Regions from separate parts of the Proteus vulgaris genome, predicted to be linked through region 3. Evidence: predicted binding sites of a transcription regulator. Region 3 holds the regulator's gene; each other region holds the start of a gene.

Region 1 (8,134 bases), 1.4 Mb from region 3:
AGCAATCTCTTCTTCGCTATTATCGGCTTGAATAAAAAAATGTGTCGTAATTTTACTAAAGCCCAATTTGGCCTCTTTATTTTTTCCCGTAAAACCATCGGTATCTAATTCACCTTTAACTTCAATGCGAATATCGTTGAGATTAATTTTATGCATACGCGCAAAGCTTTTGGCGACAATCCCCTTACAAGCCCCTAATGTACCTAATAATGCTTCAACAGGATTCATTGCACTGTCTTTTCCACCTAATGACAAAGGTTCATCAAGTAAAAATTGAAACTGGCGTGATGCACATTGCATCTGTAATCCGCCTTGTTTGCCGGTCGTAATGGTCGATGAAAATTCAGTTATTGGCATAATTTTATATTCTTATAAAGTGAAGTAATAACAGACGTCTTTACGTCTATACTAAAGGATTATGCCGTGATAGTTAGGAAAGTAAATCATTAAATAGGAAGATGAAAATGATTCATCTTAAGCATTAGATAAAAACCCCTACATAAAGTAAGGGTTTTTATAATGGCATTTATCAATTTGTTAGGTTAATTGATAAAGCTTTGTCTGGCAGGCAGTGGCTTCAGGGCAACTTTTACAGCTACCCGTAAGACACTCTTCAACATCGACTTCTTGAAGTTTACCCATCAATGTGAGCCGCTCTAACATTGCTTGCACCAACGGTTCAGGCATATTGAGTTGATGGCTGATAAGACGGGCATCGGCTCGACCATTAAGGGCGATACAATCACGTACTTCTATCAAACTGGCCATCTGAACTTTCCTTTGTCACTTAGTGACAACTACCTTTTGAACAACATTGTTTAGCCAATGAAGGCTTATTGCTTAAGTTAATTGTTAGACGACTACGAGCATTACGCAACAAGATAAATAGAATTAAGTTAAAGATCACCACGGCAGCAATGGTTATGCCACTACTTTGCGGATGCTCACTAAAGGTTGCGACTTGATAGAACAGCGCTGACAATGAGTAAGCAATATTTAATCCCCAAAGAATAGAGAAGGTCATCCAGCCACGGCTTGTTTCACGAGCAATAGCACCCATTACTGAAACACAAGGGACATACAGTAAAACAAAGATTAAATAGCTGTATGCAGCAATGCCAGAGCCAAATTTAGCCCCCATGGTACCCATAGTGCCGGTATCCATTTCACCATCGCCTTTACTTGCTTCAATTGGATTAGAAAGTGCAGCTAGGGTAAAGGTCTCTTTTAAGCTATCCCACGTTTCACCAAAGGCGTCACTAATTTCACCCCAAAGATCGAATTCTTCAGGATCAAAAGGCTCGTTCACAATGCTTTCCGCGGTATAAAGGGTATTTAATGTTCCCACAACCACTTCTTTTGCCATCGCCCCTGTTACTAAGCCTACCGTTGCTTGCCAGTTATCGTTATGAACACCAATAGGTTGTAATAATGGAGTGATCACTTTACTGACCGATGCCAAAGCAGAGTCATTGATGTTATCGGCAGGTTTACCTGAGAAGGTAAAGCTATTTAATGCACCGATAAACATACTGGCAATAATGATGACTTTACCTGCACGTACCACGAAACCTTTTAGACGTTGCCATGTTTGCATGAGTAACGTTTTTAGGTGAGGAATGTGATAAACAGGCAGTTCCATCACGAAAGGTGACGCTTCACCGCGCATAATGGTGTGTTTTAGCAGTAAGCCTGTGAGGATAGCAACCACAATACCTAAAAGATAAAGTGAGAAAACAACACTGGCACCGTTTTTACCGAAGAAGGCCGCCGCAAATACCGCAAAGATAGCTAAACGAGCACCACAAGACATAAATGGTGCCATTAATACTGTGATTAATCGTTCTCTTGGAGCATCGAGGGTGCGCGCACCCATAATGGATGGCACGTTACAACCAAAGCCGACAATCAGCGGTACGAATGATTTACCCGGCAGACCCAAAGCCTGCATCAATCTATCCATAACAAATGCGGCGCGAGCCATATAACCTGAATCTTCAAGGATGGATAAGAAGAGGTACATCATCCCGATTTGTGGCACGAGTGGAAGAACAGTATTGATACCACCACCGACACCTTGTGCAAGGAAAATGGTTAACCATTCTGGGAAGTTAAAAGTTGCACCAATCCATTGAATACCATGGATAAAGATGGCTTCAGAACCTCCCTCAAAAGCAGGTTGTAATGCACCACCGATGTTAATCGCCAAAACGAACATTAAATACATGACAAACAGGAAGATAGGTACACCTAACCAACGGTTTAATATCACTTTATCGATATTTTGAGTCAGGATGTTTGGCTTAATAGATTCCATATTAATCACAGTATGACAGATGCGCTCAATATTTTGATAACGGGCATCCGCAATGACTAATTCTGGTTCATTATTGTGCTCATCTTGAATTCGCTGACGAATTGCTTTGATATCTTCGGTGGTAACTTGAGCACGTTGATGGGTATAAATATCCCCTTCCAAACACTGTAATGCCATCCAACGGCGTTGCTGTAAATTAAACTCATCATGATTAATTTTTTCAGCGAGTGCCTCGACTTCATTAAGTAACCATAATGGGTAAGACGTTAGTAGTTCTTGTGGTTTTTTCTTTTCAGCAGGGAAAGTATCAATCGCTTCTTTGAGCTTATCCATTCCCGATGCTTTAGTTGAAACCATTGGAATAACAGGGCAACCCAGTTGTTCAGACAATGCTTTGATATCAATTTGCATATCTTGATGTTCTGCAATATCGAGCATGTTTAATGCCACAATGCAGGGAATGCCTAACTCAAGAAGTTGTAATGTCAAATAAAGGTTACGTTCAAGATTAGAGGCATCAACAACGTTAATCAGCATGTCTGCTTCATTACTTAAAATGAAATGACAGGCAATTTGCTCATCAAGTGATGTCTGTTCTGAGATTGTCGTTAAAGAGTAAGTGCCGGGTAAATCGACGAGCTCAATTTTATGATTTGTCGTTGTGAAACGACCAACTTTGCGTTCGACCGTCACACCCGCCCAGTTACCTACGCGCTGGCGAGAGCCTGTTAACTGATTAAAAAGTGTTGTTTTACCAGCATTGGGGTTGCCGATAAGGCCTATAGTGAGAGGAGTCATAATAGTGGTGCCAATAGTTGTCTTGCCTGGTTGAATGAGAAATAACGATTATTTTTCGTTATGAACCACTTCGCTAAGGTTGATAAGTGCGAGATCTTTTTTTCTCAAAATGAGGGATACTCGGTGCGTTTCTATTTGAATAGGATCACCCAGTGGTGCGATACGAATAACGTTAAACACAGCGCCAGGCAACATACCTAAAGATAATAATTTTTGCCTGTATGCAGGGCTAATCTGAGGTGAGTAGCTCAAGATTTTATAACTGTGATTTGGGATCAGTGACATAAATCGTTCTTCCACGAATATTGATACAAAAAATAATGATACTGATAATTATTAACGTATATAAAAATTCACATAATAAGAGTCAGGATAATTATAATAAATATTTTTAATGCTAATGAGAATTATAATTATCTTTATTGGGTATAATTTAGCCTACTCTACACTTATCCACACTTGATTTAAATCAACCAGAGAAAAGATATTGGGAGGAAATCAGACTGTTTTCTCTATCTGTTACTAGACAAAAACAAAATGTGAAGAGTTGAGATGTCAATGTAGCAACAAAATAACAATCAATTAATAATATTAACTGGTCACCAGATGAAAGTAGATTTTACTGAAATTTAAAAACGGGTTTCTCATCATAATTAAATAAGAAACCCGCATTAAGGGCGTGAGATTGTTAGCTAATTAGTGAGTTTGCTGGTGGCTAAAAAGCTGGTAAATATTGTTAGGGGTATAACTATCATCTTCGAATGAAACGACCCAATCAGTAATTAAATCTATATTGATGGGATAAATTTCACCTTCTTGCATCTCTCTAACATAAAATGGCACGTTGAGTAATTTGGCATAAACAGTGTCACCATCACGAGACTGTGGCACAAACCACATATGTTCAAGCTCTTTTTCTTCCTCTTCACCATAAGGAATACCGAATTTGATCATAAATTGCCAAGGATTTTCGGTCTCTTCGGGTTTTTCTTTACCTAATAATTTCGAAAGAAAACCGTTCTTTTTTTCGACGGGGGGTTGATTGTAGTTATCAAACATAGAAACAAAGTATTCCCAGCGTCGTTTGGCTTTTTCAGACATTTCATAGGTTTCTTCATTGCTACGTAGTAGCATCATTGCTTGCTGCTCTTCATAACCTTTAAAGAAGGTTTCTAAAACAGGATTTTCTTCATTGGTTCTAAATAGCATAGATGAAGGGTGTTGGTGATACTCGTCACGATCGGCTAGATCACCTAAGAAAACGCCGTTTGGTGCGCCTTCAGTGTCGTAACGCATCTCTTCTAAAGATCTAAGGTTTTCGAGAGGTGTTGATTGATTAATATGGCGGATACCTTCTTCAAAAGGTAAGGCAACAAGATACTCTAAACCTGATGATGTTTGCCCACAAAGCATTGGTTCACCAAATTCGATTTGGCGATGATTAATACTGTTGTTAACAAAGCAGCGGAAGAGATCAGGGATACCATAGTAAGATTCAAGCATACTTGGAATAACTAAATCGACTTCAGTTAAGCCACAGCGTGCGAGCCCATGAGTATGGAACCAAAACATGGTTGGTGGATCATTTTCTGTGTCATAGACAGCATGAATAACATATAAGCTTTCTACTTCAGGATAGAGATCGGGGGTTTCTAATTGAAAGCGGATCCACTCTGGTGATAAGGCTTTACCTGCTGCTGATTCATCTAATGCCAAAACCATTTCAGGAGCAATGATATTTAGAAAATTCAGTTGATGGCGGTAACTTGCTAAGGGATGCAACGCCTCAGTAAATAGCGTTTCTAATAATAAATCTTGAGTTGTGGCATTTGCGTGCGCTAATAATTGCGGGGTAAGTTCATCTGTTGAATACATTGGGCGTATTTCATAATCTTCATCTCTAGGGTAAAGACAGACAAAAAAATGCAATTCATTATCGCCATGTTGGCAACGATAGAAAAAACCATCATCAATATTTTCACTCAGATAATTGATTTCACCATCAGTATAATCCGTCTGCTCTTCTAGGCGTTGCTCAATAAGTGCATAGTTTAGTGGCTGTGCAGGAAAAGCCACTATACGAGAGGGCACTTTTTCTCCTTGCCCGGCTGCGATATCTAAGTACTGCTGTCTGTTATCCATATTTCTTATCACTCGTATATTTATATTAAAGATAGAAAAATAGAATATCAGGGATGATAAGAGAGGAATAGGCGGAGTTATCTGAGCTTGATAGGTTTGTTTATGTCATCACAAGAAAAGGGTATTTTCAAACATAAATCAAATATGAAAAAATAGATCGTATATAAAAATTAATGGATATCAATAATTTATTGATATCCATTAGATGTAAGATAATCAAAGAAAATGATTAGCCTTTTGATTATTTACCTTTCAGTAATTGCATGATGTCTTCAGTTTTTTCTTCATCGTCATCATCTTCAAACTCAATACCAAGTTCAACCATTAATTCGTCAATGCGATCAAGGGTTTTCTCAGTATAAGCCTGTTCTTCAGCATTAAGTTTTTCACCATTTTCAAGGCGAGACAGTAATTCATCTAAACGAGCATCGTTTTCTAACAAGTCTAATTCTTGTTCAGGTGTTAAACGAACCGGCTCTGCTTTGACTGGCGCGGGTTTTTTCTTCGTCACTTTAGGTGCATCACCGACAATCAGAGGGATTGGTTTTTTACTACCAATACGTGGATCTTTCGGTGCTGTATTTTTAGTTTGGTTTTTATTTTCCATTTCCTGCTGACGGTTACCAGCAGGATTGCCGCGGTGTTTCTTTTGACGTTTGCGTTCACGTCCTTCCGCGTTCAGCTCTTCACGTGTTTTTTTACGTGTTTTTGCTGCGGGCTTTCTTTTAATCATATTCATAATGGTAACTCGGTAGTGATCTTCTTGGTTGCGCAATCTATCAGAAACAAATTTTCAATAAAAGCGCAAATTTAAGACAATTTAATTTTTGCTCACGTACAATGTGCGGTTCATTTCACTATACTTTACTGTGTTGTGACATTCTTTAATAACAAAATTAAATTTATCAACTTAACTTTCTATTTATTATGACATTATCATCTGCGCAATTGCGTAAACCGGTATATTGGTGGGTTATTGGCTATGCGGCACTGTGGATCTTAGTCAGCTATCTTTTTGACCCTACGGTGCCTTATGATGCCGTAGAAGCGGTCAATTGGGGCACCAATGGAGGTTGGGGTTCCCCTAAAAATCCTTGGTTTGTTGGCTTTATAATATCACCTGCTATTTATGGCGGTGTCGATTTTAGCTTTTATTGGTATTTTATCCACTTTATTGTGATTGCCATTGGGTTATTAGGTGTCTGGAATTTAGCTTATAAATTGACACGCAACACTAATCTTGCATGGTTTGCCATGTTAGGGCTTAATTTATCTGGCATTATTAACTTCGATATTATCCCTTATAACGATAACTATATTCTAGTCGGTTGCTGGGCTTGGGCTCTTTATTTTTTCCTCTGTGCAATCAATGACAATCAAAAATATTGGATTGGCTTTGCTATTGTTATGGGTATTGCCACAATGGGGAAATACTCATCACTAGCTTTTATGGGTTCTGTCTTCTTATTAAGCCTATTTGTCCCTAAAGTGCGAGTGAGCTATCGTTCACCTTATTTTTATTTGGCGATTGCGATTTGGTTTGCTTTTGTTATCCCTAATTTTATTTGGTTATGGCAAACCGACTTTGCCGCGTTTAAATGGGTTGATTCTCAAATAGAGAGCCGTTTTAATTTGCGTACAACGCGTGCTGCACTGACGGTTTTTTATCCTATTATCTTGATGTGGGCAATATTACGTCTTTATGGTGGTCGATTAAGTTGGTCTGCATCTCCAGATAGCCAATTATTGAATTTTATTTTGTTATTCCCATTAGCAATTATTTTTACTTGGTTTAGCTTTCATGAAGGTGGCCGTATTACGGAGTGGTTACAGCCATTTATGTCGATAGCGACTGCACTTTTTGTGGGTTCAATTAGTGTCATGCCTAAGCGTTCATTGCGTGGTGTATTGTACGGTTTAGGTGTGTTTGGCATGTTGGTTGTTTCTGGCTATACCGTCGTACAAGCAGCTAATGTGCGTAATGCGGGTCAAAAATTTATTGGTATCAAAACATTTGTGCAAGAGGTTGAACAAGCTTGGCATCAACATTATCACACCCCGTTAGCGTATGTGGGTGGTGAATATATGCATGAATGGGTAACTTTTTATGGTAAAGATAGGCCTCTATCTTCACAGCCTTGGATATTAGAAGAAAATGTGCAACCACCTAATATCTATAATCGGCATATCACGCTTCAACAATTAGAAGAAAAAGGCGTCGTATTGATTAGCGAAGTGGGCTATTACTGTGAAAAAGCCTCTTTTGATAAAGGATTAAAATACTGGCCAAGTTTAAAAATAGTTGATACTCAAGAGATAATGTTTCGTTCTGAGCCAAATGCTATTGCAGAGCCCGTTTGTATTGCATTTGTGGCTCCAAGCACTCATAAGGAAAAGTAGAAATGCGTTACGCTGATATTCAGGTTGAAACACCAAGATTGATTTTACGTCCCTTTAAAATGGGAGACGCTGAAAATTGGTTTAATATTATGAGTTCACCTGAAGTCACTCGCTACTGGAGCCATCTTCCTTGGCAATCACTGCAAGAAGCGCAAGAAGATATCATTCAAGATATTACGCATATGGAAAGAAAAGAGTATCTGCGCTTAGCGGTCATAGAGAAAGAGACAAATACACTAATGGGAATGTGTGTTTTCTTTAATCATTATCCTAGCTCCCGACGAGGCGAAATAGGGTATTGCCTTGATACACCATATCAAGGGAAAGGGATCATGAAGGAAGCCATGGTTGCGTTTATCACGTACCTACAAACACATTTATCTGTTCGTCGTTTAGAAGCGGATATTCATCCGAATAATAAAGCATCAGCTGCTTTATTAGCGAAGTTAGGTTTTGAACAGGAAGGATATCTTAAAC
Region 2 (8,134 bases), 980 kb from region 3:
TGAAGCGGGGTAACACGCATAGAAAAATCCATTCTTAACTTTTTCATTTACAATAAATGCAGAGTGAATAGTATCATCAAGATTATCTGATACCTCATTTAATCGAAAATAAGGAACAACGTACATATAGTTAGGTTGGCCTTTTGCTGAGTATAAAATAGTTCTTTTTCCTGCTGACTGTGACTCAACTTTTGCCCGTAAAGGATCGGGTGAATAGATATCAAACATGATTATTCCTTATCTTGATCAAGTAATGTTACCCAATAGCCCGTTTCCCATTTCACAGGTAAAAATTGAGTATGGTAATCATAAAAAATAGTGTCTACATCGAGGTGAGAAAAGCGATCAGGGTGTAGCCATTTAGCCATTTGTAAGATTGCAATAAAACCAAAAGGGCTGTCATAAAATGAATGCCAAAGGGCATATACTTGTTTATTTTTAACCGCATCGAGTGTTTTGTAGGCAAGCCGTTGCATTAAAATTTCAAGTTGCTGTTTTGCCAAATCTAAATTTGCACCAGGCCCTAAGTTAATCCAATCACCTGACGGGTTATAGCCACTCCAATCAGCCCCTGTTAAAAAAATTTTATCGGGTTTGGCATAAATCACCGTTTCTTGGTTCAAAACCCCATAAGTGCCTTTTATATATTCTGAACCTAAGTTTTGCCCACCTGCATTTTGTAGCATTTGTCCCATACTGCCATTGCCATAAGAAAGACAACACTCAGGTGTAAAGCCCGCTGCTCGTTCAAATAACACATTAGGGCGTTTAAATGTTTTTTTTCCTAATTGCTGAGAAATATAAGTGAGTTGTTTTTCACGAAATTGATTCATGGCTTGGCTTTGTGAAATATTACCCAGTAAATTCCCCATAATAGATGTGCTAATTGGCGTGTTATTAAGTGGGTCGATACTCAAATCAAACACCACAACAGGAATATTCGCTTTCGTTAATAAATCCAGCACACCATTAACACTAATTGCACGATAAGTTCCAACCGCCACAATAATGACATCAGGTTTTAGCGCGATAAGTTTCTCACTATTAAAATGCCCACTCGACATAGCCGTAAATTCAGGTAATGCCAATAATTGGGGGAATGCTCGCGTATATTGATGATATAAACTTAAGTCGGCGGTACGAAATGCAGAAGGCATCCCGATAAGGCGCTCATAAAGAGCGCCTTCATTTAATGAAGCATAAAGTAAAAATAACCCACTATCTGCCACATAAATACGTGTTAATTCTTGTGGTAATACAATTTCTCTTCCCAGAATGTCAACGATTTCTCTCTGTTTTGGTTTTGCATAAACAGGAAAAGGGCTTGCTAATAGTAACGATAATGCACTGGCACCTTTTAGTAATGAACGTCGATAGTTATCCATGTTCATTTCCTAAAAATAGTAATTGAGGACACCAAGCACAACACGGTCGCTTCCCACACTGCAATAAGTCGAACTAGTACAGCTAGAAACATAGGATTTATTCGTGATATTGCTGACAGTTAATCCTAATTCTAAACCCTGTAATTCACGATTAATTGCCGATAATTGGTAGCGGAAACTCACATCCCCTAACCATACTGCGGGTACTTTAAATGTATTTGTATTATCGCCGTAAGTTGAACCTAAATAACGGACACCCGCACCTAATAATGCACCGTCTAAATAAGGCTGATGGAAACGATAATCTATCCATGCAGATCCCGTATGAGTAGGTACTTGAACAGGATGTTTATTTAAGGTGGTTGGATCGCTAGTCGATGTCACAATATTATGAAGATAGGCATAATTGAGCATCATATTAACTTGTGGCGTTAGCACTAATTTACTTTCAAACTCAAGTCCACGAGAACGAATTTCACCTGATTGCTGATAATAATCAGGATTTCTAGGATTATGTGTTGTGACATTTTCTTGGGTTAATTGATATACAGAAACACTAACCAGTTGTGTTAACTCAGGATTTTGATATTTAACGCCTGCTTCATATTGTTTTGATTTCATTGGAATAAAAGCTTTTCCATCTGCATCAGTGCCCAATACAGGATCAAAACTATCAGATGTACTTATCCATGGTGAGAACCCATTATTAAATTGATAACTTAAACCAACACGATGACTCCATGCTGTGTTATGGCTTTGCTGTGTCGTACCTGATATTTGATTATGTGTATCTAAGTCCGCACTGTCATAACGGCCACTGAGTAATAAATTCCATTGCTGCCAACGCAAGTGATCTTGTAAGTAGTATCCATAGCGATCAAATTGTTGTTTTGTGGAAGTACGAGAAACCGGGTAAGGCTCAAAATCAGGCTTGTGATGTGATGCCCACGGATCAAAACTAACCGTTTGTGAGCCCCACCAATCTTTTGTCATATAGCCATGCTGGTAATCAAAACCAGCCATCACAGTATGATTGATATCCCATGTTGCTAATTTACCAATTAATTGTGAATCAGTTACCCATGTTTCTGATTTACTTGGTGCTTCCTGATAAACCGCAGTTAATAAGCGATCACCAGGTAAAAAACCACGGGTATAGTCACGGCTTATTTCCGTATCAACCTTCATAAAACGAGTGTTTTGCTTAAATTGCCACTGTGGGGACAATTCATATTCAAACAATGAAGTTAACGACTGTTGTTTACGATGTGAATTATCATGACTTTGATTATTATAATTTCGATTAGGATCAACTTTACCATTAGGATTCGGTAATAAACCTAATGCTTGAGCCGGTAGCGTATTGTAGTAACCTAGGCGAGGCTCTTTTTGATATTGTCCCAATATTGTCCAACTCAGTGCATCATTCGGTTTCCAAGTGATAGCCGGTGAAATAAGAAAACGAGTTTGACGAGAAGAGGGAATTTGCGACTCTTGTTCAAGCGCTAACCCTGAAACACGATATAACCATGTTTCATCCTCATTAAGAGCTGATGTGGTATCAAATTTAATACCATGATTTTTATTATTACCCGCTTGTAATTGCACTTGGTGTTGCGTTTCTGCGGAAGGGCGACGCGATGTCATATTAATCACGCCACCTGCACCACCTTGTCCATATAAGGCAGATGCCGGGCCATGTACGGCTTCAATACTTTCTAAACTCCAACTATCAATCTGTGGCGCCCAAATACCACTATTACCAAGCATTCTTAAGCCATCTAAATAATAATCAGCATCAAATCCGCGCATTTTTGAATAATCAATACCGCTTCCAAAAGCGCCAAATTTTTCACTCACAACCCCTGAGCTATAACGTAATGCTTGACTAATAGATTCAGAGGGCAAGTTATCTAGCTGGCTACGATTAACAACAGAAACCATTTGTGGTGCTTCTAATAAAGTGGCATCACTTTTAGTTGCCGTTGTCTGTTGTTTTGCAACATATCCGTAAGGTTGTGCATCAGACGACGAACTTGGCGCAGAAGTAACAATAATTTTTTCAATATTTTCTGATGCGAAAGAAGGTGACATCACGCTTAGTGAAATTAATGTCGGTAAAACAAAAGAATAGCCACATTTCCAATAATTTTTTAATTGCTTATTTGGACAATGTATTGTTTGAGGTAGTAGCAACATAATGATCCCAAAAAATGAAATAAACCATGATTGACTCGTGGTCGGTAACATACACTAACGACTGACTGTCAGTCAATATAAATGATAATCATTTATATTTGTATTGCCGTAAAAATAGAATGAGTCATAAATGAAATAAAAATAGGAGGGCGAAATTATCGGGATCTTTTGATTACAATAAAAAAGGCCTGATAAATAGTTATCAAGCCTTTGTTTGTTTATTACTTTAATTCTGCTGTGAAATTAAAGTGTAACACCTTTTTTGGCAAGGAACTCATCATAAGTACCTTGGAAATTAGTCACTTTTTCAGGTGTAATTTCAATAATACGATTTGCTAATGAACTTACGAATTCACGGTCATGAGAAACAAAAATCAGAGTACCTTGATAAAGTTCTAATGCCATATTCAGTGATTCAATAGATTCCATATCCAAGTGGTTGGTTGGCTCATCCATAATCAGAATGTTTGGTTTTTGCATCATCAGCTTACCAAATAACATTCTGCCTTTTTCACCACCAGATAAAACTTGAACTGATTTTTTCAAGTCATCTTGAGAGAACAGTAAACGACCTAATACGCTACGTACAGATTGTTCGTCGTCTTCTGGTTTCATCCATAAGCTCATCCAATCAAATACGGTCATATCTACTTCAAAATCAGTTGCATGATCTTGTGCATAATAACCGATATTTGAGTTTTCAGACCATTTTAAACGGCCTGTATCTGGTGTTAATTCACCGACTAATGTTTTAATCATCGTCGATTTACCCACACCGTTATTACCTAGAATGGCAACTTTTTCGCCCACTTCAAGCATCATATTGACGTCTTTAAACAGTGGGGCATTATCATCATAGCCTTTAGAGATATTTTCCACTTCAAGCGCATTACGGAATAATTTTTTCTCTTGTTCAAAGCGGATGAATGGGTTTTGGCGACTTGATGCTTTAACTTCAGCTAATTGAATTTTTTCAATTTGCTTAGCACGAGAGGTTGCTTGGCGTGATTTAGATGCATTAGCACTGAAACGACTTACAAAAGATTGTAATTCATTAATCTGTGCTTTTTTCTTCGCATTATCCGCTAATAAACGTTCACGCGCTTGGGTTGCAGCAAACATATATTCATCATAGTTACCTGGATGAACGGCTAATGCACCGTAGTCAAGGTCAGCCATGTGCGTACAGACCATATTTAAGAAGTGACGGTCATGGGAAATAATGATCATGGTACTGTTACGTTCATTTAGCGTTTGTTCAAGCCAACGAATAGTATCAATATCCAAGTTATTCGTCGGTTCATCCAGTAACAAAATATCCGGATCAGCGAATAGGGCTTGCGCTAATAACACACGTAATTTCCAACCTGGTGCGACTTCACTCATAGGGCCATTATGTTGTTCTAATGGAATGCCTACATTTAATAACAATTCGCCAGCACGAGATTCAACGGTATAACCGTCCATTTCACCGAATTTTACTTCCAGATCGGCAACTCGTAAGCCATCTTCTTCACTCATTTCTGGTAAGTTATAGATGCGTTCGCGCTCTTGTTTAACTTCCCAAAGTTCAGTGTGCCCCATAATCACAGTATCAAGCACTGTATATTCTTCATAAGCAAATTGGTCTTGTTTTAATTTACCAAGGCGCTCATTAGGATCAAGAAATACGTTACCGCTACTTGGCACTAAATCGCCACCTAAAATTTTCATAAAGGTTGATTTACCGCTACCGTTAGCACCGATTAAACCATAGCGATTTCCGCCACCGAATTTGACAGAAATGTTTTCAAACAGTGGCTTCGAGCCAAACTGCATAGTGATATTATTGCTGATTAACAAGACGAATACTCATTATTAGTGAATGACAAAAGGTAATGGGGCCGCATTATGCCACAAGTTACCCCCATTAAGACAGTAAAGTGACAAATGTCTATTGAGGAAATTTCATTGTGAGCAGAAAACTCATCATAATGTGAGTTATTGACCACAATAAAAGCAAGAAAAAAGAGATAACACATAGGTTATCTCTTAAGCTAATTGTGTTGATATTAATATCTATGATTTAGTTGGCACCAAACCCGGTTCAACCACTGCATAAACTTGATCATCTAGAAGATCGGCTTCAAGAAGTTGAGTCACCAAACGCGCGACATCACGACGATTAACTAAGCCGTGAGTCTCTTCATATTGATAAAGCTGAGCTTTACCCGTTTCTTCACCATTCAGTAATCCGCCAGGTCTTACTATCGCATAATCAAAACGGCTAGTTTGCAGCCATACTTCAGCTAATGATTTTTCTCTAACGGCTTGCCCAAAAGCGGCTTTTGCTCTGTCAGATAAAGCAACCCAACTATCGCCACAGCCTAAAGAAGAAACCATGAGCATCCGTTGAAACCCCATTTTTTCCGCAGTATCAATCACGGTTCTATGCGCAAGATAATCATTTTCTCCGCCCATTGTGGAGATAATGTCTGCTTCTTTTCCTGCTAGTGTTAAAACAGCTTCAACCGCTTTAGCATCAATCGCATCACCAATAACTGTTTTGATCCCTTTTTCTTCTAAACGATTGGCCGCATCTTCGGAACGAACTAAAGCCACAATAGGGCGTTGTTGTGTAACGCCAATATCTGCAATATGTGCGCCAATCCCTTTACCGCCAGCACCAAAAATAACCCAAGTTTTCACGTGCAATTATTCCTTATTTAATTGTTGTGCTAATTGACGGAAGGCTGATAGTTGCTCTGGCAATAATTGACGATGTTCATCTCGTCCAAGGAAAATTTTAAACATAGCAACGCCTTGTTGATTGAAAAATAAAATAGAGGCGGTATCCATACCCATAAACTTACGTTCGATCATTGCGATGGATTGGCAATTTTCGGCTTTAATATGGCCAGTCATTCCTTTTTTACCTCGTAAGTTAAAATAGCCATGACGATGGAAACCACTTGGCAACTCACCACTAAACTCTAAGATAACATCTTGAGTATGCACAAGCGTGGTGACATTACCCCATTTCATCACACTATCCCATACAGTATCGAATTGTTCGCCACTCATTAATGAGCGTGATGGTAAATGTCTCACAACCTCCAACAATGTGGTATTAAATTGTGTAGCAATAGTTTCCAATGTTCCATCAGGCTCAGTCATTAAAAATTGTTGTAATTCAGTATTCATGATGTTGTTTCCATCTTCTAATTAATATTCAGGGTAATAAAATTAACGAGGTGTATTTAATTGCAAAATTAATTGCTGTAAGGATGTCAGTAAGTTACTTGCCCAAAATCGACCTTCATTGGTCAATTTCATACAAAGAAAATCGTCTTCAACAAGACCCGCTTGATACCATTGATTTAATAAAGGGGAGAGTAAAGTCGCTTGTGGGCTTAACTTGGCTAAGTCAACACGTCCGCACTCAATGCCAGCTTGTAACTCATGACGCCAACGAAAACCACTATCGGTTGTACGACTCATCATCATTAAGGGCTTTTGGTTATCTGTGATTTTTTGATAATAATTATCAAGTGAACGTTCAATCATCCATGAATAACCATTCACTGAGCCACCAGCACCAGAACCAAAAGCTAGGCAATCTGCCCCTTGCTTGATTAATAGGTTGTAAAGATTGCGCTCACGGGTTGTTCTTGCCCAATGGCTATTACTGATCTGACGCCAGCCCACATTTTCCATAAAGTCACAACCTTGAAGATAAAGATCGCGTCTTTGTATTGGTGAAGGCACAGTAATTCGTTGATTTTCAACCGCTTTACCTAATGGTGTATTAGGCAATAAATTCAATGCATAGAGATCGACACCATCTAAACCAATATCATGAGCAATAGTGAGATCTTCTTGCCAGTTCGTCGCATCTTGCCCAGGTAATCCAAATAACAAATCACACACCACGGCAGCACGATCGCGCAAACAAAGCCCTTTCATAAATTTGGCTGCTTCTTCACCCGTTGAGGTTCTTGCCATTCGTTTACGAATTTTACTGTTAAAGGTTTGAATACCAATAGAAAAACGGTTTGCGCCTGCATCTAAACAAGCATCAATACGATTATCATCAAAATTTAAAACGCGACCTTCAATGGTGATTTCACAATCTGGCGCTAAAGGGAGGGATTGGCGCAAATGCGTGATCACACGATAAAGATCTTTAGCTGATAACGCAGAAGGGGTTCCACCACCAAAATAAACCGCATGGATTGGTGCTGATTGATAAAGTAAACTATCTGACTCAGCCGATATCTCACGCAGTAATGCATCGGTATAGCGTGCACAGGCTTCTTCGTGATAGTTATTTTGATAAAATCCACAAAACGTACAATGAGTCGCACAAAAAGGAATATGAATATACAACAAACGTTTGCAGGCTGGTGTTTTACTTTCTAATAAGGCTTGCCATGTGGATTGCTGTTCTTCTTTCGCAATAGGTAAAGAACCTCGCCATGGCATGGTGGCATGTCTATCTCGAAAAGGGCTATCACCTTCTAAAGCGAAATGAGCAGTGAGATCAATTTCAGTAGAAGGGGGCATAATAT
Region 3 (8,134 bases):
GCTGAACAAGTTACAGGTGATGTGGTTGGAAATAAAACCGTTATCTACAAAGTATTAAAATAAATTCTATACAGATATTTAATCCTCTATAAAGAGATGGTTAAATAAGACGATAAAACGGGGAGTCTTTCAAACTTCCCGTTTTTTTATCTCTATTTTGATAAATATCTCAGGGGTGTATTTAGCTAAGGTATTTATGAAACCTGCTTATTGGATTATAGTGGGTTAATTATGCGTTTTGCTTTGAGGAAAAAATGACCATGAATGAGGCAGATGCCCGCCCAACTAACTTTATTCGTCAAATAATTGACGAAGATCTGGCAACAGGGAAACATGATAGCGTGCATACGCGTTTCCCACCTGAACCTAATGGCTATCTTCATATCGGCCATGCGAAATCAATTTGTCTGAATTTTGGTATTGCTAAAGATTACCAGGGTAAATGTAATTTACGTTTTGATGATACCAATCCAGTAAAAGAAGATATTGAGTACATCAACTCAATTCAAAAAGATGTTCAGTGGTTAGGTTTCCAATGGGAAGGTAGCGTTCATTACTCCTCAGATTATTTTGATCAACTCTATCAATATGCGATTGAGTTGATTAATAAAGGCTTAGCTTATGTCGATGAGTTGAGCGCTGAAGAAATTCGTGAATATCGCGGTACATTAAAAGAGCCAGGTAAAAACAGTCCTTATCGTTCACGTAGCGTAGAAGAGAACTTAGCACTGTTTGAAAAAATGCGTGCTGGTGGCTTTGAAGAAGGTAAAGCGTGTTTACGTGCGAAAATTGATATGGCATCACCATTTATTGTTATGCGTGATCCGGTGCTTTATCGTATTAAATTCGCTGAACACCACCAAACTGGAAATAAATGGTGCATTTATCCAATGTATGATTTTACCCACTGTATCTCAGATGCTTTGGAAAATATCACTCATTCTTTATGTACGTTAGAATTCCAAGATAACCGTCGTTTATATGATTGGGTGCTGGATAATATCACTATCCCTTGTCATCCTCGTCAATATGAATTCTCTCGTCTTAACCTTGAATATACTGTGATGTCAAAGCGTAAGCTGAATCAGCTTGTGACAGAAAACATCGTCAATGGTTGGGATGATCCTCGTATGCCAACCATTTCAGGCTTACGTCGTCGTGGTTATACTGCAGACTCTATTCGTGAATTCTGTTTACGTATTGGTGTAACGAAACAAGAAAATAATGTTGAAATGGCTGCATTAGAATCTTGTATTCGTGATGATTTAAACGAAAATGCACCTCGTGCAATGGCTGTTATCGATCCAGTTCGTTTAGTGATTGAAAATATGCCAGAAGGCGAAGAGATTTTAACTGCGCCGAATCACCCTAATAAACCGGAAATGGGAACGCGTGAAGTGCCATTTAGCCGTGAAATTTATATTGATCGTGCTGACTTCAAAGAAGAAGCAAACCGCCAATATAAACGTCTGGTGCTAGGTAAAGAAGTCCGTTTACGTAATGCTTATGTGATTAAAGCAGAACGTGTCGAAAAAGACGAACAAGGCGAAATTACGACCATTTACTGTACTTATGATGCTGAGACTTTAAATAAAGATCCTGCTGATGGTCGTAAAGTAAAAGGTGTTATTCACTGGGTAAGTATTCCACATGCTGTTCCTGCTGAAATACGTCTGTATGACCGTCTGTTTAGCGTACCAAACCCAGCGGCAGAAGATGATTTCTTATCAACAATTAACCCTGAATCTTTAGTTATTCGTGAAGGTTTTGTTGAACGTAGCTTAAAAGATGCAGCTATCGAAAAAGCGTATCAATTTGAGCGTGAAGGCTACTTCTGTGCTGATAAGCTATCAACAGCGGATAAGTTAGTGTTTAACCGTACAGTAGGCTTACGTGACACTTGGGCTAAGATTTCTCAACAAGGTTGATTTAAACCTTATTTTGAGTCGCAATAGTTAGCACCAAAATTAATAGAATGCTCGGTAATTAGTTATCGAGCATTTTTTTATCTGTTTTTTTCTAATTTTGTACAATTTTTCATCTATTTATATTTAGTATTTATTCTTTTAGGATCAATTAATCTCAAGTTTTTCATTCCAAACGATAACTTTTTATTTATTTCATTTGAAATAATTAACTTGTTATCACTTTATTCTTCCGTTTTTTCATAACATTTCATTCAATAAGACTGTAGTAAGAAAAGTGTGATTTAAAGCACATATTTTACAACGTTAAAAAAGATTATTTATAAGCACTACTTATTATTCCTTTTAATAAAAACGAAATCTAATATCGTTTAAAGATTAGTCTAAAAAATTAAATTAAATCAATTTGTTATGTTTATTTTTAATGAGAGCTTATAAAAGCAAGAAAATGAAACGATCATTTAGTTATGTGCCCTTGGTCATATTTTGATAAAAATTCTTTTTTTTTGGTTGATAATTCGCGTCGCGAAAAATATGCTGTTTCTAACCTAATTTAGGTTTTTTCCCCACTTGGGGTTTTATATTTGGAAATAGGCATTGTGCTTATTTCTTTTTTAGTCAAAGTCAAAGAGGAAACAATGCTATGGTTATGCAACATGCTAAACCAGGCAGGGTGGCACTTGCCGTTATGGGCGCATTGCTTGTAACTGCACTACCTGCAAAAATGTCTCATGCTGAAGGATTTATTGATGACTCAACCTTAACAGGTGGTCTTTTTTATTGGCAACGTGACCGTGATAGAAAAGAGTTAACACCAAATAGTCCTGATTACGGTAAATACAAAGCCAACCTACACCATTCTACTTTCAACGCTAATCTAGACTTCTCATCAGGTTACCTAGGTGATTTTATTGGTATTGATTTAGCTGCCTTTGGTGCGGCTGAATTGAATAATAGTGGCCCTGCTGCACCTAATGAAATCGGTTTTAGTGATGCAAAAAGTCGCTGGGATGAAAAATGGACTGGCGATCGCAGTGGTATGAGCGTTTATAAAGCAGCTGCGAAATTCAAATTAGGCAACTTCTGGGCACAAGGTGGGTATATTCAACCTAAAGGCCAAAGTTTATTGCGTCCACATTGGAGCTTCTTACCAGGAACTTACCGCGGTGCTGAAGCTGGTGCAGTCTTCGATTTCGATAAAAGTGGTGAATTATCTTTCTCCTATATGTGGACAGATGAATACAAAGCACCATGGTATCGGAATATGTATAACTTCCGTAAAGCTGATCTAGAAACGAATATCAGCTATCTTCACTCTTTCGGCGCCAAATATGATTTTAAAAACAGCCTTGTGTTAGAAGCTGCATTTGGTCAGGCTGATGGTTATATCGATCAGTATTTTGGTAAAGTTTCTTATGATTTCCCAATTGCTGACAATGCATTAAGAACGTCTTACCAATTCTACGGTGCTAAAGATAAAGTGACCGGTGGTGGCGTTAATGATGTTTATGATGGGCTGGCATGGTTACAAGCACTGACTTTTGGTTATACCTACAATGTATTTGACTTCAAAGTAGAAGGAACATGGGTTAAAGCTGAAGGTAATCAAGGTTATTTCTTACAACGTATGACTCCGGGTTGGGCGACATCAAATGGTCGTCTTGATGTGTGGTGGGATGGTCGTTCTGACTTTAACGCCAACGGTGAAAAAGCACTTTATGCGGGTGTAATGTACGACCTGAAAAATTGGGATCTATCTGGCTGGGCGGTAGGTACTTCTTATGTTTATGCATGGGATGCTAAACCAAGTGGTAAAGCCATTTATGATCAAGGTCAGCGCATCAGAGAAAGTGCGTGGAATGCGGATATTATGTATACGGTTCAAGAAGGTCGCGCTAAAGGGACACTCTTTAAGCTTCATTATACCCGTTATGATAACCATTCCGATATCCCAAGTTATGAAGGTGGTTTTGGTAATATCTTCCAAGATGAAAAAGACGTTAAATTTAACGTAATTATGCCATTTACTATTTTCTAATATCAGAGTGAGGATAAAGTGTATTAATTGCACTTTATCCTGAATAAAAATAAAAAGCTAAATACGATTACGATAAGTAAAAATAACTAATAGAAAGAGTAGGGATAAATTAAAAAGAATAAATATTATTCTCAAAAATTAGCCTCGTTAATAAAGTGAAGTTGTCAGCAGTAGTAAAAAGTAGAAGTAAAGTCGTCATGTCATGTTATGTCGTCTGAGATAAATGTGAGTGGGTTATGTTTATCTCTTGAGCTTCAGTTATTTCGCAAAATTTGCGTAAGGTATTTACCCTAAAAGGCAGTCAGAGTGGGTATCGTAGTGGGGGGTAAATACCTTTATTTTTAAATCCTTTCTTTTTCGTCCTTTTCATCCTTGTGCGTTTTTTCATTCTATGGCAAATTTCTTCTCATTCATTTTATCTCTCCTTAATTTATTATTCTGCATTGAATACTATTTAATAATGCACGTTTTCAGGAAGAAGCATGTTAAAGCGATTGGATGATTTTTTATTAGAACCACCATTGAAGCCTTTTAAAGGTATAAAACGATTTATTGTTGAATTTCTTTTTTTTGGTGTGAAAGAAGCGCGTTCTTGTTTATTTGCGGGATTTTTCTTTTTTATTTTATTTGTAACACCAAGTAAAGGAATATTAGGGATACCTCGTTATGACGTTTTACTTATTCTCGCTATTGCTTTCCAATTATGGATGGTATGGGGAAAACTCGAAACATGGGATGAATTAAAAGCGATCTGTTTTTTCCACATTGTTGGTTTTGTGATGGAATTATTTAAAACATCAGCGGCAATTGGATCGTGGAAATACCCTGATTTTGCTTACACTAAATTGTGGGAAGTCCCTTTATTTACAGGGTTTATGTATTCCGCGGTAGGAAGTTATTTAATTCAAGCATGGCGTTTTTTAAAAGTACGAATTGAACATTATCCACCTTATTGGATGGCAACTTTGGTTGCGCTCGCTATCTATATTAATTTCTTTTCTCATCACTTTATCGGTGATTATCGCTGGTATTTAACTGCCTTTATTTTAGGTCTTTATGCCCGTAGTGTGGTTTATTTTACGCCTTATGATACAGAGCGAAAAATGCCACTATTATTGGCTTTTGTTCTGATAGGTTTCTTTATTTGGCTTGCTGAGAATTTCGGTACATTTTTTGGCGTATGGCAATATCCTAACCAAATTGGTGCTTGGTCTGCTGTACATGCAGGAAAATGGGGCTCTTGGTCACTGTTAGTCATTGTTACATTTACTATCGTGGTTCATTTAAAACATATTAAACACAGTATCAGTGTGGCTAAGTAGAGTTATCCTCGGATTTTAGGCAATAAAAAGGAACTGTAGACAGTTCCTTTTTTTTACTGAGAGATTATCCAGAATGAATTATTTCTCATCATGTGCGTGGCTATCTTCTTTACAATTGCCTTCAGCACAGTGGCCATATAAATAAAGGCTATGATTGGAAAGCTTGATACCATGACGTTCAGCGATGTTTCTTTGGCGCACTTCAATCGCATCATCTGTAAACTCGATAACTTTACCACAATCAAGACAAATTAAATGATCGTGATGGTGTTGTTGAGTTAATTCAAATACTGATTTACCACCTTCAAAATTATGTCGGGTAACAATACCAGCATCGTCAAATTGGTTTAAGACGCGATACACGGTTGCCAGACCAATCTCTTCACCGATATCGATGAGTTTTTTATAGAGATCTTCAGCACTGACATGATGGCACTCAGGATCCTGGAGCACTTCCAAGATCTTTAAGCGAGGAAGTGTAACTTTTAACCCAGCATTTTTTAACGCTTTATTATTGTCGGTCATGCGGATTTAATCCTGTTGCTAATGGTGAATTTAATTTTTGTGCTCACTAATAGGGTTGATTCATTAACACTCGGGTGAATAAATAACCTTATTGATTATAGGCATGATATTTAAAAATAAACACCCCTACCTATCACACTATCTTAGCACACCATTGAATAATTATCATTCTCAATATTGAGTATTTATTTATCCCAGAATTTCATCTAGGCTCATTTCTTCTTTGATTTGAGCAACCCAAGCATCAACACGCTCTTCGGTTAATTCTGGTTGACGGTCTTCGTCAATCGCAAGGCCGATAAAGTGATTATCATCTGCAAGCCCTTTAGAGGCTTCAAAATGGTAACCTTCTGTTGGCCAGTGACCCACAATGACAGCACCACGAGGTTCAATAATATCGCGGATTGTGCCCATTGCATCACAGAAGTATTCTGCATAGTCCTCTTGGTCGCCACAACCGAACAGTGCAACCAGCTTACCGTCAAAATTAATATCTTCTAGTGTTGGGAAAAAGTCATCCCAATCGCATTGTGCTTCACCATAATACCAAGTAGGAATACCTAGTAACAGAATATCAAATGCTTCGATATCTTCTTTACTGGATTTTGCGATATCATGAACTTCGGCATTATCAGCCCCCAGTCTTTCTTGAAGCATTTTGGCAATATTTTCAGTGTTGCCGGTATCACTGCCGAAGAATATACCTATGATTGCCATAAAGTGAGATAACCTCTTTTATTCTATATTCGTTATACTTCAAATTGTTGCGTTGTTGGCTACGTTAATTCGTACTAATTACATACTTTGTATGTACCAGTAACGCCTTTACTTACCACCTAGCCACACTTCAAAATAGTTAGAGTATATTTGTCTGTGTTTGAACAATTACTAGTGAAAAATAAACATCTTGTTTTCATAATAGAAAACTAAAAAACGTATTTTGACGAAAATAGCAGTGTAATTCTGTCGAATTTGTGTGGTTTAGCTGCTAGCTATTCTCATTTTGATGTATTTTCAAGGCGTGATTTTGCGCCAATTGTTCTAGTAATATTTCTTCAATAAGCTCGCTACGGCTAACATTTCTTGCAGTCGCCAACTCATTAAGTGCATTCACAGCGTCCTCATTTAATTTCAACTCAACTCGACGTAAACCATTGACTCTGTCTCGTCTTAATTGGTTGCGTTTATTAATTCTAAGCTGTTCATCCCGAGAAAGCGGGTTTGTTTTAGGTCGCCCAGGTCTGCGTTCATCTGCGAACAAATCCAGTGTGGTGCGATCAGTTTGTTCTTTTGCCATAAATTTTGCTGTGAAAGGGCGTATACCAATGACTAAATTGCGAAACGCCCAATAATACCCCACATAGTGGCGTCCTGCCACTGCTTCCTGAGTTTAACCTATTGTCATTTGGTCTTTTTATCGACAGATTGCGTGATTAAGTACAATAATTATACATTCAGCTAAATTATTACTTTCTTAATGGCGTCACTTTAGGCAATAAATTAAGCTTTGGATAAAAAACGACGAATAGCGTTAATAACAGTGCTAGGCTTTTCTGAATGTACCCAGTGTCCAGTATTTGCTACGACAAAAGCGCTAGCTTGCGGAAATTGGCGTGCAATATCATTACGGTATTCATCTAATATATAAGGTGATAAACCACCGCGAATAAATAGCACCGGATAATTCCAAGCAGGAACTTCTTTCCAACCAATAATGTCTGAATAAGCATTTTTGATTGCAGATAAATTAAATAGCCATTCACCACTTTTAAATGATTTAAGTAAAAACTGAATAACTCCCTCTTCTTTAATAAAGGGACTCATAATTTCTACTGCATCTTGACGTCGTGTAACTTGAGCTTTACTGACGGCTTCGAGTGCCGCAAAAATGTTATCGTGGCGACGGACATTGTAAGCTACAGGTGACATATCTATTACGACAATGCGAGCAATTCGCTCTGGTGCTAATGCCGTCATTGCCATTGCTATTTTTCCCCCCATGGAGTGCCCAATAATGATGGCTTTTGAGATATGTAAACTATCAAGTAATGTAAGTACATCTTGTGCCATATCTTGATAGTTCATACTTTCGCTATGAGGAGAATGTCCATGATTACGCACGTCAATTTGGATCACGGAGTGGTCTTTGCGTAGATCACGCCCTAATATGCCTAAATTATTTAAGTCACCAAAAAGACCGTGGATCAAAACAATAGGTAAATCGGATGCAGGTGCTGTTTCAGGTTGATGTAATTGATAATTTAATAATGTATTGAGTTTCATGTTAATGACCAAAAAATAATTGCGATTTTTTCTATGATGAC

The links. Region 3 encodes Fur, which represses iron uptake genes when iron is present. Its sites were predicted from a motif close to ATAATAATGAGAACNACTATCAA; they were not measured.
Region 1: a site for Fur is predicted at 3,510-3,532, ahead of feoA (ferrous iron transporter A). Genes of this name have one in related genera too.
Region 2: a site for Fur is predicted at 3,666-3,688, ahead of LW139_RS10510 (TonB-dependent siderophore receptor). Genes of this name have one in related genera too.

The regions. Positions count from the first base shown of each region.
Region 1 covers NZ_CP090064.1:4,132,813-4,140,946, reverse strand. Annotated here, with positions in the region: gene LW139_RS19570 (OsmC family protein) at 1-357, opposite strand, end outside; gene LW139_RS19565 (FeoC-like transcriptional regulator) at 538-768, opposite strand; gene feoB (Fe(2+) transporter permease subunit FeoB) at 788-3,115, opposite strand; gene feoA (ferrous iron transporter A) at 3,164-3,400, opposite strand; gene LW139_RS19550 (DUF4026 domain-containing protein) at 3,812-5,257, opposite strand; gene yihI (Der GTPase-activating protein YihI) at 5,499-5,996, opposite strand; gene LW139_RS19540 (glycosyltransferase family 39 protein) at 6,185-7,657, shown strand; gene LW139_RS19535 (GNAT family N-acetyltransferase) at 7,660-8,134, shown strand, end outside.
Region 2 covers NZ_CP090064.1:2,130,561-2,138,694, reverse strand. Annotated here, with positions in the region: gene LW139_RS10520 (SUMF1/EgtB/PvdO family nonheme iron enzyme) at 1-228, opposite strand, end outside; gene LW139_RS10515 (ABC transporter substrate-binding protein) at 231-1,385, opposite strand; gene LW139_RS10510 (TonB-dependent siderophore receptor) at 1,395-3,584, opposite strand; gene LW139_RS10505 (ABC-F family ATPase) at 3,828-5,426, opposite strand; gene LW139_RS10500 (NAD(P)H-binding protein) at 5,643-6,272, opposite strand; gene hutX (heme utilization cystosolic carrier protein HutX) at 6,279-6,767, opposite strand; gene hutW (heme anaerobic degradation radical SAM methyltransferase ChuW/HutW) at 6,810-8,134, opposite strand, start outside.
Region 3 covers NZ_CP090064.1:1,148,188-1,156,321, forward strand. Annotated here, with positions in the region: gene nagE (N-acetylglucosamine-specific PTS transporter subunit IIBC) at 1-63, shown strand, start outside; gene glnS (glutamine--tRNA ligase) at 261-1,928, shown strand; gene chiP (chitoporin ChiP) at 2,569-3,963, shown strand; gene LW139_RS05475 (DUF817 domain-containing protein) at 4,446-5,285, shown strand; gene fur (ferric iron uptake transcriptional regulator) at 5,364-5,810, opposite strand; gene fldA (flavodoxin FldA) at 6,000-6,527, opposite strand; gene ybfE (LexA regulated protein) at 6,799-7,107, opposite strand; gene ybfF (esterase) at 7,311-8,093, opposite strand.